Regions from separate parts of the Kribbella yunnanensis genome, predicted to be linked through region 3. Evidence: riboswitches for the same ligand, from Rfam matches in the RefSeq annotation. Region 3 holds a riboswitch; each other region holds the start of a gene.
The links. Region 3 has a riboswitch for glycine ahead of gcvP (aminomethyl-transferring glycine dehydrogenase). Riboswitches for the same ligand answer to the same signal wherever they lie in the genome.
Positions count from the first base shown of each region.

Region 1 (5,672 bases), on a different contig from region 3:
TGGCAGGCCTTCGACCCGATCGTCGACCAGCTCGCGGAACACCACGACGTGATCGCCCTCGACTTCCCCGGTTTCGGCGAATCCCCCGACGTACCGCTGGGTGTCCCGAACGAGCTCGACAGCTTCGCCTACACCGTCGACGCCCTCTGCAAGGCCCTCGACCTCGACCAGCCGCACGTCGTCGGCAACTCCCTCGGCGGCCTGGTCTCCCTGCGCCTCGGCCAACTCGGCCTGGCCCGCACGGTCACCGCACTCTCCCCGGCCGGCTTCTGGTCACCCCGCGAGAACCGCTGGGCGGTCGGCGTACTCACCAACCTCCGCCGCATCGCCCGCCGTACGCCGGAACCCACCGTCCAGCGCCTGTCCCGCACCCCCGCCGGCCGCCGCGTCCTCACCGGCACCATCTACCACCGCCCGGCACTGCGCGCCCCCGAAGCCGTAGTAGCCGAATCCCGCGCCCTCCGCGACTGCGTAGCCTTCGACCGCGTCCTCACCCACGCCCGCCGCGGCACCACCTTCGAAGGCGACGTCCCCGACGTCCCCGTCACCATCGCCTGGGGCACCCACGACCGCATCCTCCTCCCGATCCAGGCCGCCCGAGCCCACCTCCAACTCCCCCAAGCCCGGATGATCCCCCTCCTCAACTGCGGCCACGTCCCCATGAACGACGCCCCAACCTTGGTCGCCAACACGATCTTGGAAACCACCCAGGCCTGATCTCCACAACAACAGGAGGTATCCGCCAAATCGGCATCGTCTCTGCTCGGCTCAGGCGTGCGGAGAACTCTACGTACCCACCTACGTCCTGTCGCTCGGGCCGTTTCAGAGATCAGCACGGTCGAAGGTCGGCCAGTCGAGTGGCTCGTCCCAGACCCGGCTGTTCATCGCAGCCAGCCGAATACCCTCGCGGAGGAGCCGGGCATCCCCGTCGGCTGGGTGGATCCTCCGTCGGACAGGACGTATACGTCTGCTGGGCCCCCGGACTGCTGACGGCCAGCGTGGTGGCGACGTCTGATTGCGGTATACGTCCTGTGCTTAGGAGGATGCTCAGCATTCGATGACGTTGACGGCTAGGCCGCCACGGGAGGTCTCCTTGTACTTGATCTTCATGTCGGCGCCGGTTTCGCGCATGGTTTTGATGACCTTGTCGAGGGTGACTACGTGGACGCCATCGCCGTGCATGGCCATCCGGGCGGCGTTGATCGCCTTCACCGCGGCCATAGCGTTGCGTTCGATGCAGGGGATCTGGACGAGGCCGCCGACCGGGTCGCAGGTCAGGCCCAGGTTGTGTTCCATGGCGATCTCGGCTGCGTTCTCGACCTGTTCGGGAGTGCCGCCGAGGAGTTCGCACAGGCCGGCTGCGGCCATTGAGCAGGCTGAGCCGACTTCGCCTTGGCAGCCGACCTCGGCGCCGGAGATCGACGCGTTCTCCTTGTACAGAACGCCGATCGCCGCAGCGACCAGCAGGAACCGTACGGCGCCATCGTCGTTCGCGCCGGGGATGAACCGCCGGTAGTAGTGCAGTACGGCGGGAATGATGCCCGCGGCACCATTTGTCGGGGCGGTGACGATGCGGCCGCCGGAGGCGTTCTGTTCGTTGACGGCGAGGGCGAAGAGATTGACCCAGTCCATCACCTTCAGCGGGTCGACCGACCACGGGTCGCGGGTGAGCTTGTCGTGCAGGGCGTGCGCGCGGCGCGGGACCTTCAGCCCGCCGGGCAGGACACCCTCGGTCTCGCAGCCCTCCTTGACGCAGTCCTGCATGACCTGCCAGATCTTGAGCAGGCCGCTGTGGATCTCGTCCTCGGTCCGCCACGCCAGCTCGTTCGCGAGCATGACATCGCCGATCGACAACCCGGACTCGCGGCAACGGTCCAGCAACTCGGCACCGGTCAGGAACGGGTACTTCAGCACCGTGCTGTCCGGCACGATCCGGTCGCCGGCCGCGGCGTTCTCGTCGACCACGAAACCGCCGCCGACCGAGTAGTACGTGCGCTCCCGCAGTACGGCGCCGTCCGCCCCGCGAGCCAGGAAGGTCATCCCGTTCGGGTGGTACGGAAGGGCTTTGCGGCGATGCATGATCAGGTCGGTGTTCTCGTCGAACGCGATCTGATGAGTCCCGGCCAGCCGCAGCCGGCCGAGCTCGCGGATCGTCTCGACCCGGGCGTCGACGGAGTGCGTGGCAACGGTCTCGGGGTCTTCACCCTCGAGGCCGAGCAGCACCGCCTTGTTACTGCCGTGGCCGTGCCCGGTCGCACCGAGCGAGCCGAACAGCTGCGATTCGACCCGGGTCGTCGCGGTCAACAGACCGGCGTCCTGCAGGCCGAGCACGAACGTGCGGGCCGCGCGCATCGGTCCCACGGTATGTGAGCTCGACGGGCCGATCCCGATACTGAACAGGTCGAAGACACTGATCGCCATGATGCGGAGGTCCCTTCCGGTCGTCGTTGACCGAGAGTGGTGTCCTCCCCGCTCTGTTGGACTGCTGTCCTTCAGAGGTGCCTCGCCCGTGCGGTGAAGGTGCCTGAGAGATTCTTGGGGAGAGTTGCTCCTACGGCGCCCGGGTCAGTGGGTATCTCTCCCAATCCCACGCCGTAGCGAGCATGTGCTCGGTGCGGTGCATCGGTGCGCGGGGGCGAAGGGCTAGATGCGGCGCATCTTGCCCTTTGCACCCGTGCGGCGAGGTGCCGTGCCGAGTGCAGCGCAGTAGGTGTGGGATTGGGAGAGATGCCCTAAGCCCGGGTCTCTCCCGCACGGGTTCATGCGGCTGTTGAGTTAGCTTCCGGACGCGACGGTACGGCGGCCTGCTGGCTGCCGTCAATCCGGCCGGTCCGCACTGCCCAGATCTCGAAGAACCAGGTGAACAGCGGCGGAACACTCGCGGCCAGCGCGGCCAGGGTGACCGGCCACGACCAGCGCAGTGGACCGCGGACGAGCAGCACGGTCACGACGTACGCGACGAAGATGCCGCCGTGGATCGGGCCGAAGATCTTCACCCCGATCTCGTTGTCGGACAGCACGTACTTGAACAGCATGCCGATCAACAGGCCGGTCCACGAGATCGCCTCGGCGATCGCCACTGCCCGGAACCACCGTGAGTGTGTCATCGCGCCCGACCCTAACAAGTCCCCCAAGCCCGGCCCGGGGTGGTCTAGGGGCTGCTCCCCGATGTGCGGAGCAAGCGGTTACCGAAGGATCGGGGAGATGAAGAACCCCAGAACGCTGCTCAGGATCACCGCGTGGGGTGTGGTCCTGACAGTCACCGCGGCAAGCCTCGCCGCACTCCCCGCCTCGGCCGCCCCGGCCTCGGCCTCGGCCGCACCGCAGTGGACCGACTGCAAGCCGGAAGGCAAGGACGATCCGGCAGTGGTGCAAGGCTCGCAGTGCGCCACCTTGAAGCTCCCCGTCGACTGGCGGAACCCGAGCGGCCCGACCTTCAACCTCGAGATCGCCCGCCGGACGGCGAAACAGCCGGCCGAGCGCGTCGGCGTACTGGTGTTCGGTCCGGGCGGCCCGGGTGACTCCGGCATCGACCGGATCAAGACCGGGATCAGCCGGTTCAGCCCGGAACTGCAGGACCGCTTCGACATCGTCAGCTTCGATCCGCGCGGGATCGCGCGCAGCAACCCGATCAAGTGCACGAGCAGCCTGTACGCCGCGATGCCGTCACCGCTCGTCCGCGACCAGGCCGAGTTCGACGCGCTGATCGACTACAACCGCCGACTCGCCGACGATTGCCGCAAGCACACCGGCCCGCTCTACGACCACGTCGACACCTGGCAGACCGTCCGCGACGTCGACGCGATTCGCCGGGCACTCGGTGAGCGGCAGATCACCTTCCACGGCAGCTCATACGGCACCCCGCTCGGAGCGCAGTACGCCGAGACTTACCCGCAGCGCGTGCGTGCGATGGTCCTGGAGAGCGTGCTCGACCACAGTCTCGCGACGCCCCGCCAGTTCCTCGATCCGCAGGCCGCGTCTGTCCAGGACTCGTTCGACGAATTCGTCGACTGGTGCGACCGCACGACGACGTGCGCCCTGCACGGCCAGGACGTCCGCGCCCGCTGGGCCGAGCTCCGGAAGCAATCGGACAACCCGTTCATGGCCTCGTTCGCGGTGTTCCGGATGCTCTACGGCCCGCAGTGGAGCGCACTCGCCACCACCCTCCAGAAGGGCGTCATCCCCACCCCGCCCCCGCCGACCACGGAACTCGTCGCCAACACCCTCGTCCCGTTCTGCCAAGACTGGGACCTGCGCGTCGGTACCTACCCCGAGTACGCCGGCCTGCTGGCGCGGCTCGCTCGCAACAACCCGGACATGCCGTACCCCGGTCAGTTCATGGCCATCTCGCTCTGCCTGGGCGCACCCAAGGCGAACAACCCGCAACACCGCCTCGACGTCGACCACCTGAAGACGCCGATCCTGCTCTCCAACGCCCGCCACGACCCGGCCACGGCGTACTCGATGGCACAGAACGTCCAACGCCAGCTAGGCCGCGACGGCGTCCTGCTGACCTACGAAGGCTGGGGCCACGGCAGCTACAACAAGAGCCCGTGCATGACCGACACCATCGACAACTACCTGATCAACCGCAACATCCCCAAGCCCGGTACGACGTGCGCCGCCGTACCGCCGGTTGGGTAGTGGATCAGTCGCCGGACAGCAGCTCGCTCCGAAGGTTGTTGAGGAAATCGGAGAACTGCTGTCCGGTGCGAGCCGCCTTCTTCAGTACGGCGAACTGCCTGCGATACAGCTCGACGTCGTCGGGCCGACTGACAGTCAGGTAGGCGTGGATCGTCTCGACCTGAACGTACGGGTTCTCGTCATCGACGTCTTCGTTCAGCGTGAAGCCGTGCCACGGAATCGCCTGGGTCTCGACGTCCATGGGGATGATGCCGATGGAGACATTGCTGAGGGTGGCAAGGCTGGCGATCCGGTCGAGTTGGGCGATGAGGACCTGCTTCGGCCCGGGACGCCAGCGCAACGCCGCCTCGGTGAGGATGAATTCGAACGAGTGCCCCTGCTCATACAGAATCTGCTGCCGGTCGATCCGTCGTTGAACAGCCGCGGCATAGTCCTGTCCGCCAGTGAGATCTGAGGCGATGAAGACGAGACGAGCGTATTCGGCCGTCTGCAGCAGCCCTGGCACCAAGGTCGGCAGGAAGGATCGCTGAGTTCTCGCGACAGCTTCCCGTTCGCGGACTGTCTCCTGCATGTCCGCGAAGCTGTCCGCCCGCATGAACTCGTGCCAACTGTCGGCCTCGTTCAGTGCCGCCTCGGTGGCAGCAACCATCTGCTCGAGTCGGTCGATGGCACCGGCCTGCTCCAGCCACCGAGTCAGCTCAGGAACTGAGGCGAGCGCATCGCCGCGCTCGATCCGGCTCACCCTGGACTGACTCAGCCCCGTACGGAGAGCAATCTGGCGCCCACTCAGACCGGCCAGCGTGCGCAGCCGTCGCAGTTCAACTCCCAGGCCTTGCCTGGGAGTTCGCGGGGTCTGGTTGTGATCACTCACTCCGGTACGACGTCTGCCTTCCGTGCTGCCAGATAGGTGTTCAGACCGACTGAATGCCGCAACACGACCGCACGCTCGTCGCGGCACCTCTTCAGAACGGCCGGATCATCAGTGTGCTCGAAGCCGACGAAGTGACCTGCCTCGTCATAGTGCATCA
Region 1 is NZ_BAAANF010000008.1:261,083-266,754, reverse strand. It holds gene ABD231_RS12755 (alpha/beta fold hydrolase) at 1-717, shown strand, start outside; gene ABD231_RS12750 (L-serine ammonia-lyase) at 1,048-2,421, opposite strand; glycine riboswitch at 2,503-2,594, opposite strand; gene ABD231_RS12745 (DUF3817 domain-containing protein) at 2,760-3,107, opposite strand; gene ABD231_RS12740 (alpha/beta fold hydrolase) at 3,205-4,644, shown strand; gene ABD231_RS12735 (helix-turn-helix domain-containing protein) at 4,649-5,515, opposite strand; gene ABD231_RS12730 (DUF6879 family protein) at 5,512-5,672, opposite strand, start outside.
Region 1: another riboswitch for glycine. It lies ahead of ABD231_RS12750 (L-serine ammonia-lyase); the one in region 3 lies ahead of gcvP (aminomethyl-transferring glycine dehydrogenase).

Region 2 (5,672 bases), on a different contig from region 3:
TAGCCAAGGGAAGGGGTTGTCGCGCACCCAGTCCTGGATGATCGCGAGCGTGTGCGTCCGCGCTGCGGCGTTCCCGGCCTTCATGGAGTCGATCCCATTGCCCAGCCAGCGCAGCGAGTGCAACCACAGGTGCCAACTCGGATCCTGGTACGGGTTCGATTCCCACTTGATGTCACCGGACCCATTACCAGCCTTGTACGGCGGGTTGTTGCCCCACGCAAACGTGTCCTCGAGCACCAGCTTCAGCGGGATCTTCTGCTGCAGACCGCTGTAACCAGGACAGGCGTAACCCTTGGTCGCCGGTGTGGTTCGGGGCGCGGCCGGGACCGGCGCGGCGACCGGTTGGCTGACCGGGGCAGTCGGCCGCGTGGTGCCGACCGGAGCGATATGTCCTTTCTCACTTGGCATCAAGAGGACAATCGCCCCCGTGAACGCGATCCCGCAGATCAGCGCACACACCGCGACCAACGCGACGGTGTTGCCCAGTTTTCGGCGCAGCTCACCCTTGTGTTCGCCCACCCCACACACCAGCCCCCGGCCCGGCTCCGGTACTTCCGGTCAGGACCCTATATAGGCGATAACGCCCGAGGCAGGGCGAACCGTTGCATGAAGCACCGAAGCGGAGCCAGGTCTTTCGTTAAGCGCTCAGAGCGCCGGGTACAGCGGGAACTTCGCGGTGAGCAGGCCGACCCGATCGCGCAAACCATCGAGCACGGATTCGTCGGCCGGGTGGACGAGTGCGGTCGCGATGATGTCCGCGACCTCCGCGAACTCGGCCGGACCGAAACCGCGGGCGGCGAGGGCCGGCGTACCGATGCGCAGCCCGGAGGAGATCATCGGCGGCCGCGGGTCGAACGGTACGGCGTTCCGGTTCACGGTGAGGCCGACCGAGTGCAACCGGTCTTCGGCCTGCTGCCCGTCGAGCTCGGAGTTCCGCAGATCGACCAGCACCAGGTGCACCTGGGTGCCGCCGGTGAGCACCGAGATCCCGGCCGCGCGGACGTCATCGGCCGACAGCCGCGAGGCGATCGCCTGCGCGCCGTCGAGGGTACGGCGTTGCCGGTCGCGGAACTCGTCGGATGCCGCCAGCTTGAAGCCCACGGCCTTGGCCGCGATCACGTGTTCCAGCGGACCGCCCTGTTGTCCGGGGAAGACCGCAGAGTTGAACTTCTTCGCCAGGTCGGCGCGGTTGGTGAGGATGACACCACCCCGCGGACCGCCGAGGGTCTTGTGGGTCGTCGTGGTGACGACGTCGGCGTGGGGGACCGGGTTTGGGTGCAGCCCCGCGGCAACCAAACCGGCGAAATGCGCCATGTCGACCATCAGATACGCGCCGACCAGATCGGCGATCCGCCGGAACTCGGCGAAGTCGAGGTGCAGCGGGTACGCCGACCAGCCCGCCACGATCAGCTTCGGCCGATGCTCGAGGGCGAGTCGCTCGACCTCGGCCATGTCGACCACGAAGTCGGTGTCACGGACGTGGTACGCGACGACGTCGTACAGCTTGCCGCTGAAGTTGAGGCGCATGCCGTGGGTGAGGTGACCGCCGTGCGCGAGGTCGAGACCGAGGATCGTGTCACCCGGATCGAGCAGCGCGAACATGGCGGCCGCGTTCGCCTGGGCGCCGGAGTGCGGCTGAACGTTGGCGAAGTCGGCACCGAACAGCGCCTTCACCCGGTCGATGGCCAGCTGCTCGACCACGTCGACGTGCTCGCAGCCGCCGTAATACCGGCGGCCGGGGTAGCCCTCGGCGTACTTGTTGGTGAGGACGGAACCCTGCGCTTCCATGACCGCGAGCGGGGCGAAGTTCTCGCTGGCGATGAGTTCGAGGGTGTCGCGCTGACGCCCGAGCTCGGCCGTGACCGCAGCGTGGATCTCGGGGTCGAACTCGGCCAGACTCTGATCGAGGGTGCTCATCTCACTCACCTCCGATCAGTGCCTCGTAGGCCGCCGCGTCCAGCAGCTTGGTGGGCCCGCTGACCTTGATCCGAAGGAGCCAGCCGGCCTGGTACGGATCGGTGTTCAGCAGACCGGGATCGGCGACGACCGCCTCGTTGAGTTCGACGACCTCGCCGTCGACCGGCGCGAACAGGTCGCTCACCGACTTGGTCGACTCGATCTCGCCGCACGCGTCACCGGTCAGAATGGTGCTGCCGACGGCCGGCAGGTCGACGTACACGACGTCACCCAGGGCCTCACCCGCGAAGGCGGTGATGCCTACGGTCGCGATGTCGCCCTCCAGAGCGACCCACTCGTGGTCTTCGGTGTAGTTCAGTTCAGAAGGAACAGACATCAGGACTCCTGGCGGCGGTAGAAGGGGAGGGGGACGACGAGTACGTCGTCGTGGGTGCCGCGGATGTCGACCTGCAGGCGGGTGCCCGGCTCCTCGAAGGCGCTGTCGACATAGGCCATCGCGATGGGGTGACCGAGCGTCGGCGACGGTGCGCCGCTCGTCACGGCGCCGATCTCACGGCCGGTGGCCGGATCCAGTACGGCGTACCCGCTGCGCGGTGAGCGGCGGCCTGATGAAGTCAGCCCGACGAGCACCCGCTGGGCGCCTTCGTCGCGGCGGCGGGCGAGTGCCTCGCGACCGACGAAGTCCTCTTCCTTGCTGAACGCAACGACCCGCCCGAGCCCGGCCTCGAACGGCGTCAGCTCGCGGCTGAGTTCGTTGCCATACAACGGCATTCCGGCTTCGAGCCGCAAGGTGTCCCGGCAGGCCAAACCGCACGGCTTCAGCTCGTACGGCGTTCCGACCCGCAGCAGCTCGGCCCAGATCTGCGGAGCCTCGGCCGGGCGGCAGTAGATCTCGAAACCGTCCTCACCGGTGTACCCGGTCCGCGCGAGCAAGATGTTGCTTCCGGCAAGCGTGGTTTCGGTGATCGCGTAGTACTTGAGGTCGTCCAGGTCGGCATCCGACAGCTCGCCCACGATCTGTACGGCGACCGGCCCCTGAACCGCGATCAGCGCCCAGTCCTCGGTGGTGTCCCGGAGTTCGGTGGAACTGTGCCCGTTTTTTGAGGCGGCGATCCGCTGCTTGAGCTCGTCGCGGACGACGTCGGTGTTGCTCGCGTTGGCGACGATCAGGAAGTGGTCCTCGGCCAGCCGGTAGACGACCAGGTCGTCGATGATGCCGCCGTCCTCGGCGCACAGCATCGAGTACCGCGCCCGGCCGATACCGATCTTCGACGGGCGCCCGACCAGGCTGTGGTCGAGTGCCCGGGCCGCGCAGGCGCCGATCACCTCGAGCTCGCCCATGTGCGACAGGTCGAACAACCCGGCCGTGGTCCGGACAGCCGTGTGTTCGGCGATATCGGAGGTGTAGCGCACCGGCATGTTCCAGCCGGCGAAATCGGTAAAAGATGCACCGAGCTGCTGGTGCTCAGCCTGCAACGGAGTCGCGCGTGTCATGAGTGGGAGGCTCCCTCGGTCAGGCACCGCGAAATGCGGTGCCACTGCTGGGTGACCTCCCCGCTCTGTCATCTGTACCTGAGAGCTTCACCGCCGGGTGAGGCGGTTTGCACCGTGGGTGCGGGTGTCCTCGCAGCTACGCGGGGGCCCGGCTTTCCAGAGTTCGCCTCATCGGAACGGTCAGTGGGCCTGAGAGATTCTGGGGAGATTTGCTCCTTCGGCGCCGGGTCATGGTGAGCCCGGACTCTCCCGCCCCGATTCGAACGGCGCGATATGCAGTTGAGCCGCCGACTCTAGCAGCAGCTGACCGCTCCGGGACCCGCCGATGTGATTGGCTCGACTCCATGACCGGGAACCAGATCTTCAGCCTGATCCTGATTGTGCTGCTGCTGGCCGGTACGGCGGTCGGCGTGGGGCTGTTCGTCCGGCGGCAGCGGTATGTCAAGTCATTGCGGGATCGCGGCTGGACGTTCGTGGGCAGCCCGGTGTTCGACTCGGTGGCGCGGCTGTCCAATCCGCCGTTCGGGATGGGGTTCACGCGGAATCCGGACGACCAGATCACCGGCCTGACCACCGCCGGGCGGCCGTTTCAGGTGATCGAGTACGGCAGTGAGTACTGGAAGGGCTGGGTCGGCATGGTGACGTTGTCACGCCGGCTGCCGGAGTTGTGGATCACGGGTGGGCAGACCGTGCCGCGGTCCGGCGTGGCCGCGACGATGGTGCCGGTGCCACCGCAGCTGGGCGCGGGCTGGGCGGTTGGCGTCCAGGACCCGGCGTTCGCTACCGAGGTGCTCAGCGGTCAGCTGTGTACCGCCTTGCTCACGCTGGCGGGTGGACAGCCGGGCGTGAATCTCAGCATCGATGGCGACCAGCTCGTCATCCTCGATCCGCCGCGCAAGGATCCCGAGCTGCTGGCGCCGTGGCTGGACCAGGTGGCCTTGCTCGCGGCAGCCATCGACGCGCTGCCGCTGGACCGCTGGATCCAGCCGCCGAAGGAACCGCGGCTGAGCTTCTACCAGCACCCGGACTGGTACTGGATCGGCCAGGACGACAGCCTGCTGCACAGCACGCCGGTGACGCAGAGCGGACACGATCACAGCACGAGCGAGGTGATCCGCGGCCGGGACGGCGACGGGCCGCCGTTCGTCGCCTTCACCCACCACTGGAAGACCACCCGCACCGAGAGCTCCACCGACTCCGAGGGCCGGACGACCACACGCACGGTGACCGAGAACCACAGTGAGCCGATTCTCGGCTTCGAGCTGCCGGTAGGGATGCCCTGGCTGCAGGTCAGCCGGCGCGGGTTCGGGTCCGGGATCAGTTTCGAGAGCGAAGCCTTCAACGAGGAGTTCGCGATCCACGCCCGGGACCAGAAGTTCGCGTACGACGTCATTCACCCGCGCCAGATGGAGTTCCTGATGGCAGTCAAACCGGCGTCGTTCCAGGTGGTCGGCAACTGGGCCTGGTTCGAGGCCGGCCGGCACGACCACCAGACGATTGCCCGGTGCTCCTATTTCCTCCGGGACTTCCTGGCCCGGGTCCCGCGCTTCGTGTGGAAGAACCTAGGCCTGCAGGACTCGCCATACCCGCAGGCCTAGGCCCTACTTAGTCAGACCATACGCCTTGGTGACTTGTTGCTGAAGGCGCCCACCTGCCGCGTCGGTGACGTCCAGCTTCAGATCGACCGTGCCGCCTGCTCGGGCGGCCGGGTGGTTGACGCTGGCCGTGTACAGCGTCGCCGACTTCTTGGACAACGGCACCGGCTTCCAGCTGCGGCCGTCGTACGACATCAGCAGCTTCACACTCTTGTACGACGCGGTCGGAGCGCCGGTCTGGTGGCGCAACGACACGGTGAGCGGCGTCGCCGTACCGACGCGGGCCTGGTTCAGGTTGGTTGCCTGCGGCAAGCCGAGGTCGGCGAGGATCAGCGGCATCGTCTCAGCCGCACCAGCCCGGGAGCGGAAGTCCCACGTGCTGCGGATCTGCGTGGAGTACTTCCACCACGGCTCGCTCCGCTGCACGTCCAGTGCGAGCTGATAGTTGCCGGGGGCATCAGGCACTGGCCCGTTGATCAGCAGTTCCTCCGCCTCGACCAGGACCTTCCCGTCGCGTTTCAGCGATAGCGCGTAGGTGCCGGTGGACAAGCCGTCCGGCTCCTCGTACTGCGCCCCACCCGCGACGAACGGCGCAAGCCCGATCACCAGATTCTTGCCAGTCCTCTGCACACCGATGTCTGACGGCCAAGTCGTAGTTGCCGACGG
Region 2 is NZ_BAAANF010000003.1:54,760-60,431, reverse strand. It holds gene ABD231_RS05140 (heparinase II/III domain-containing protein) at 1-519, opposite strand, end outside; gene glyA (serine hydroxymethyltransferase) at 646-1,917, opposite strand; gene gcvH (glycine cleavage system protein GcvH) at 1,919-2,293, opposite strand; gene gcvT (glycine cleavage system aminomethyltransferase GcvT) at 2,293-3,411, opposite strand; glycine riboswitch at 3,467-3,578, opposite strand; glycine riboswitch at 3,579-3,673, opposite strand; gene ABD231_RS05120 (hypothetical protein) at 3,756-5,009, shown strand; gene ABD231_RS05115 (S8 family serine peptidase) at 5,013-5,672, opposite strand, start outside.
Region 2: another riboswitch for glycine. It lies ahead of gcvT (glycine cleavage system aminomethyltransferase GcvT); the one in region 3 lies ahead of gcvP (aminomethyl-transferring glycine dehydrogenase).

Region 3 (5,672 bases):
CAGCAACCTGCTGGACGCGATCGAGGAGCTGCGCGACGCCGGTGCCGAGGCGATCCAGATCAACGGGACGGTGCGGGTGGTGGCCAGTACCGACTTCGTCGACGACGCCCCCGGGATCAAGATCGACGGGATCAAGGTGAACTCGCCGTACGTGATCGAGGCGATCGGCGACTCGCACAGCCTGGCCGAGGCCTCCAACTTTCCCGGTGGGCTGGTCAGTGAGGTGACCGGTCCCCAGGTGGGCGGTACGGCGGACGTGAACGAGGAGACCAACGTCGCCATCACTGCCTTGCACGCGCAAGAAGAGCATCGCTACGCTCGCCCGGCGCCCAGCCCATCCAAATAGGCACAGTCAAGTAGTCAAAGCCCGTCAAAGTAACGTCCAGTCCGGCTTCGAGAAAGAGGAACGACGGTGTACCCCGAAGACCTGAAGTACACGGCCGAGCACGAGTGGGTGAAGGCCGGCGAGGGCCCGGTGCGGGTCGGTATCACCGACTTCGCGCAGGACGCGCTCGGTGACATCGTGTACGTCCAGCTCCCCGAGGTCGGCAGCGTGGTGCGCGCCGGCGACTCCTGTGGCGAGCTCGAGTCGACCAAGAGCGTCAGCGACCTGTTCGCCCCGGTGAACGGGACCGTGCGGGCCGTCAACGAGGCCCTGGCCGACCAGCCCGACCTGGTCAACACCGACCCGTACGGCGAGGGCTGGCTGCTCGACATCGAGGTCGACGACGACGCCGAGGTCGACGCCCTGATGGACGCCGAGACCTACCAGGGCCAGCTCGACCCGAGCTAGGGCGTCACTGATAGGTTTACCGGACCTCAACCGCTGATCGAGGGTTGGGGTCCGGGTCCACACTGTAACCACGGGGTCTACGACACAACGTCGCCTAACGGCGATCGGGAGGATCACAGCATGCCGTTCTGCAACCAGTGCGGGCACGAGAACTCCGAGGGCAGCCGCTTCTGCTCGCAGTGCGGAGCCATGCTCCCTGGGGCGGACCGGCCGGCCGCCGCGACGCCGACGCCGGGTGTCACCGACACCGCGATGCTGACGCCGATCAGCGCCGAGCCGGAGACCGAGCGCTTCGACCAGGGCGAGCCGCTGTCGGCCGACGACCAGGCCGCGGTCGGTGCACTGCCGGCCGGATCGGCGCTGCTGATCGTGCAGCGCGGCCCGAACGCGGGGTCGCGGTTCCTGCTCGACGTCGACGTGGTGACCGCGGGCCGGCACCCGGACAGCGACATCTTCCTGGACGACGTGACGGTGTCCCGCCGGCACGCCGAGTTCCGCCGCGACGCGTACGGCGTCAAGGTCCGCGACGTCGGCAGCCTGAACGGGACCTACGTGAACCGGGACCGGATCGACGAGGTCCAGCTGAACAACGGTGACGAGGTCCAGATCGGCAAGTACCGGCTGGTCTACTACGCCAGTGGCCAAGCCTGAGCTCTCGATCGGCGAGGTCCTGCAGATCCTGCAGGCCGAGTTCACCGATGTCACCATCTCCAAGATCAGGTTCCTCGAGGCCGAGGGGCTGGTGACACCGGCGCGCACCGCGTCGGGCTACCGCAAGTTCAGCGCGGGTGATGTGGAGCGGCTGCGCTACGTGCTGACCGCGCAACGTGACCAGTACCTGCCGCTGAAGGTCATCAAGGAGCACCTCGGTGCGATCGACCGCGGTCTGCGCCCGGCGGCCGGTGGACCGCCGATCGCCCCCAGTACGCCGGCCTCCGGGCCGGCCGCCGACGACTTCGGTGCCACCGGCACCGACCTGCGGCTGACCAAGGCGGAGCTCTGCGCAGCCGCCGGAGTCAGTACGGCGTTGCTCGCCGAGCTGGAGAGTCACGGCCTGATCGTGGCCGAGGGCAAGCATTACGGCGGCGACGCGATCGTCGTCGCCCAAGTCGCCGCCGAACTGGCGACGTACGGCATCGAACCCCGTCACCTGCGCCCGTTCCGCACCGCGGCCGACCGCGAGGTAGGACTGATCGAGCAGGTCACCGGCCCCCGCCGTACCGACCAAACCCAAGAGTTGGCAGCCCTCACTGTGCGGTTGCACACGGCACTGGTGAGATCCCGGCTGCCGCACTGACCACCGCGGAGTAGGCTGAAGGTGTGCGCGAAGTCGACGTAGTCGGAGTCCGGGTCGAGATGCCCTCGAGTCAGCCCATCGTGCTGCTCCGGGAGGTCGGCGGCGAGCGGTACCTGCCGATCTGGATCGGTGCGGCCGAGGCGAGTGCGATCGCTTTCGCCCAGCAGGGGATGGAGCCACCGCGGCCACTGACGCATGATCTGTTCGCGGAGACGATCCGGGTGCTCGGGCACACGCTCAGTCAGGTCCGGATCGTGAACCTGACCGACGGGGTGTTCGAGGCGATCCTGGTCTTCGACGACAAGACCGAGATCTCGGCCCGCCCGTCGGACTCGATCGCGATCGCGCTGCGCACCGGTACGCCGGTGTTCTGCACCGAGGAGATCCTCGCCGAGGCCGGGATCCCGGTCCCGGAGAGTGAGACCGAGGCCGACGAGGTGCAGGAGGAAGAGGAGGTCGAGCGCTTCCGCGAGTTCCTCGACCAGGTCACCCCGGAAGACTTCGACAAGAGCTGAGCCCAAAGACTGGAGGCTGAGCCTCAAGACCGGGAAGGTAACGATTCGTCTGGGAGTCGCGACACGCTAGCCGCTCGGAGCGGTTGTCGTTGACCCTCCCAGGTCGGCGGCTTACCGTGAAGGAGTCGTGGGGAACTGTTACTCCACGGAGATGGCTCGTTCCAGTCGGTATCCAGGGAGGCTCAGGCGTGACACGCACCGGCGACACGGATCTGACGGCGCAGTCGACGTCCGAAGCACGCGCCGAGGCGGCCGCCACTGCCGGCGTTCAGGGTCTGCTGTTCGACGACGATCTGCGGCCGATGCCGGAGGATGTCGGGTTCCGTGGGCCGACGGCCTGCGCCGCGGCCGGGATCACCTACCGCCAGCTCGACTACTGGGCGCGGACCGGCCTGGTCTCCCCGTCGGTGCGCCCGGCGACCGGCTCCGGCACCCAGCGGTTGTACGGTTTCCGTGACGTTCTGTTGCTGAAGGTGATCAAGCGGCTGCTCGACGCCGGGATCTCGCTGCAGCAGATCCGGACCGCGATCGCCCACCTGAGCAAGCGCGGGATCGACGACCTGACCCAGATCACGCTGATGAGTGACGGCGCGTCGGTCTACATGTGCACCTCACCGGACGAGGTCATCGACCTACTGGCCGGTGGCCAGGGAGTCTTCGGGATCGCCCTCGGCGGTGTCTGGCGCGAGGTCGAGGGTTCACTGTCCGAGCTGCCCACCGAGCGTGCCGACGGTCACGGCGAGGGCGAGGACGAGTCCCACGCCAGCGACGAGCTGGCTGCCCGCCGCCGGGCCCGCGCAGCCGGCTGAGGTACTCTGCTCTGTAGCTGTTCACCGCACTCGGGAGAGACCCGTTCACACCGGGCGCCGAAGGGGCAATTCCTCCCCGGAACCTCTCAGGCCCATGGACCGGGTGCGTCAGGCAACTCTGAAGCGTGCACTCGTGCGTGACAGAGGGGGAGGCCACCCGGAAGCTACTGCAAGCAACGGAGCCTCTTTCGATGACCGAAATCTCTGCAATCTTCGCCGACCGGCACATCGGGCCCCGCCCCGACGAGGTCGCGCGGATGGTCGAACTGCTCGGGTACGCCGACGTCGACGCGCTCGCGGATGCCGCCGTACCGGCCTCGATCCGGTCGACCGAACCGCTGCGCCTCCCGGAGCCGGCCTCCGAGGTCGACGCGCTGACGGAGTTGCGCCAGCTCGCGGCCCGCAACAACGTCGCGACCTCGATGATCGGGCAGGGCTACTACGGCACCTTCACGCCGTCGGTGATCGTCCGCCGCCTGGTCGAGAACCCGGCCTGGTACACGGCCTACACGCCGTACCAGCCGGAGATCTCGCAGGGCCGGCTCGAGGCGCTCCTGAACTTCCAGACCGTCGTCTCGGACCTGACCGGTCTCCCGACCGCCAACGCGTCGCTGCTCGACGAGGGCACCGCGGCCGCCGAGGCGATGACGCTCGCGCACCGCTCCAACCGCAAGAGCAAGTCGAACCGCTTCCTGGTCGACTCCGACTGCTTCGCACAGACGATCGCGGTCGTCGAGACCCGCGCCGAGGCACTCGGCATCGAGGTCGTCGTCGCCGACACCATCGACGGTCTGCCCGAGGGCGACTTCTTCGGCTTCCTGGTGCAGTACCCGGGTTCCGGCGGCGCTGTCCGTGACCTCAAGCCGCTGATCGCCGCCGCACACGAGCGCGAGACGCTGGTCGCGGTCGCTTCCGACCTGCTCGCCCTGACGTTGCTCGAGGCACCGGGGGAGGCCGGCGCCGACATCGTCATCGGCTCTTCGCAGCGCTTCGGCGTACCGCTCTTCTACGGCGGTCCGCACGCCGGCTTCATGTCGGTCCGCGCCGGTCTCGAGCGGTCGCTGCCCGGTCGGCTGGTCGGTGTCTCGGTCGACGCCGACGGTGCCCCGGCGTACCGGCTCGCGCTGCAGACGCGTGAGCAGCACATCCGTCGCGAGAAGGCGACCTCCAACATCTGTACGGCGCAGGTCCTGCTGGCCGTCGTTGCGTCCATGTACGCCGTCTACCACGGACCGGATGGGCTGCAGGCGATCGCCGGTCGCGTGCACGGTTTCGCGGGCAAGCTGGCCGCGTCGCTGCGTGCCGGTGGTGTCGAGGTCGTGCACGGCGACTTCTTCGACACCGTGCTGGCGCGTGTCCCCGGTGCCGCTGCGGACGTCGTTGACGCCGCCCGGCAGAACGGCATCTGGCTGCGCCAGGTCGACGCCGACCACGTCGGCATCTCGTGCGACGAGAAGACCGATGTCGCCGCGCTGACCCGGGTCTGCCAGTCCTTCGGCGTCCAGTACGACGACACGCTGGCCGCGCCCGAGATCGCCGTACCGCGGACGTCGGAGTACCTGACGCACCCGGTCTTCAACACGCACAAGTCCGAGACGTCGATGCTGCGCTACCTGCGCAAGCTGTCCGACAAGGACTACGCGCTCGACCGCGGCATGATCCCGCTCGGCTCGTGCACGATGAAGCTGAACGCGACCACCGAGATGGAGGCGGTCACCTGGCCCGAGTTCGCCGATATGCACCCGCTGGCGCCGATCGAGGACGCCGCCGGGTACGTGAAGCTGATCGGTCAGCTGGAGCGCTGGCTGGCCGAGGTCACCGGGTACGCGAAGGTGTCCATCCAGCCGAACGCGGGTTCGCAGGGTGAGCTCGCCGGACTGCTGGCGATCCGCGGCTACCACCGGGCCCAGGGCAACGAAGACCGCAACGTCTGCCTGATCCCCGCGTCCGCGCACGGCACCAACGCGGCGTCGGCCGTGATGGCCGGGATGAAGGTTGTTGTTGTCAAGGGCAACGATGACGGCACGATCGACCTGGACGACCTGCGGGCCAAGGCTTCCGAGCACGCCGAGAAGCTGGCCGCGATCATGATCACCTACCCGTCCACCCACGGGGTGTACGAGGAGAGCGTCACCGAGGTCTGCCGGATCGTGCACGAGGCCGGCGGTCAGGTGTACGTCGACGGTGCGAACCTGAACGCGCTGCTGGGTCTCGCGAAGCCCGGCCAGTTCGGCGGCGATGTCAGTCACCTGAACCTG
Region 3 is NZ_BAAANF010000018.1:187,056-192,727, reverse strand. It holds gene ABD231_RS28530 (DUF881 domain-containing protein) at 1-346, shown strand, start outside; gene gcvH (glycine cleavage system protein GcvH) at 413-793, shown strand; gene ABD231_RS28520 (zinc-ribbon and FHA domain-containing protein) at 914-1,444, shown strand; gene ftsR (transcriptional regulator FtsR) at 1,431-2,090, shown strand; gene ABD231_RS28510 (bifunctional nuclease family protein) at 2,114-2,605, shown strand; gene ABD231_RS28505 (MerR family transcriptional regulator) at 2,794-3,414, shown strand; glycine riboswitch at 3,436-3,526, shown strand; gene gcvP (aminomethyl-transferring glycine dehydrogenase) at 3,606-5,672, shown strand, end outside.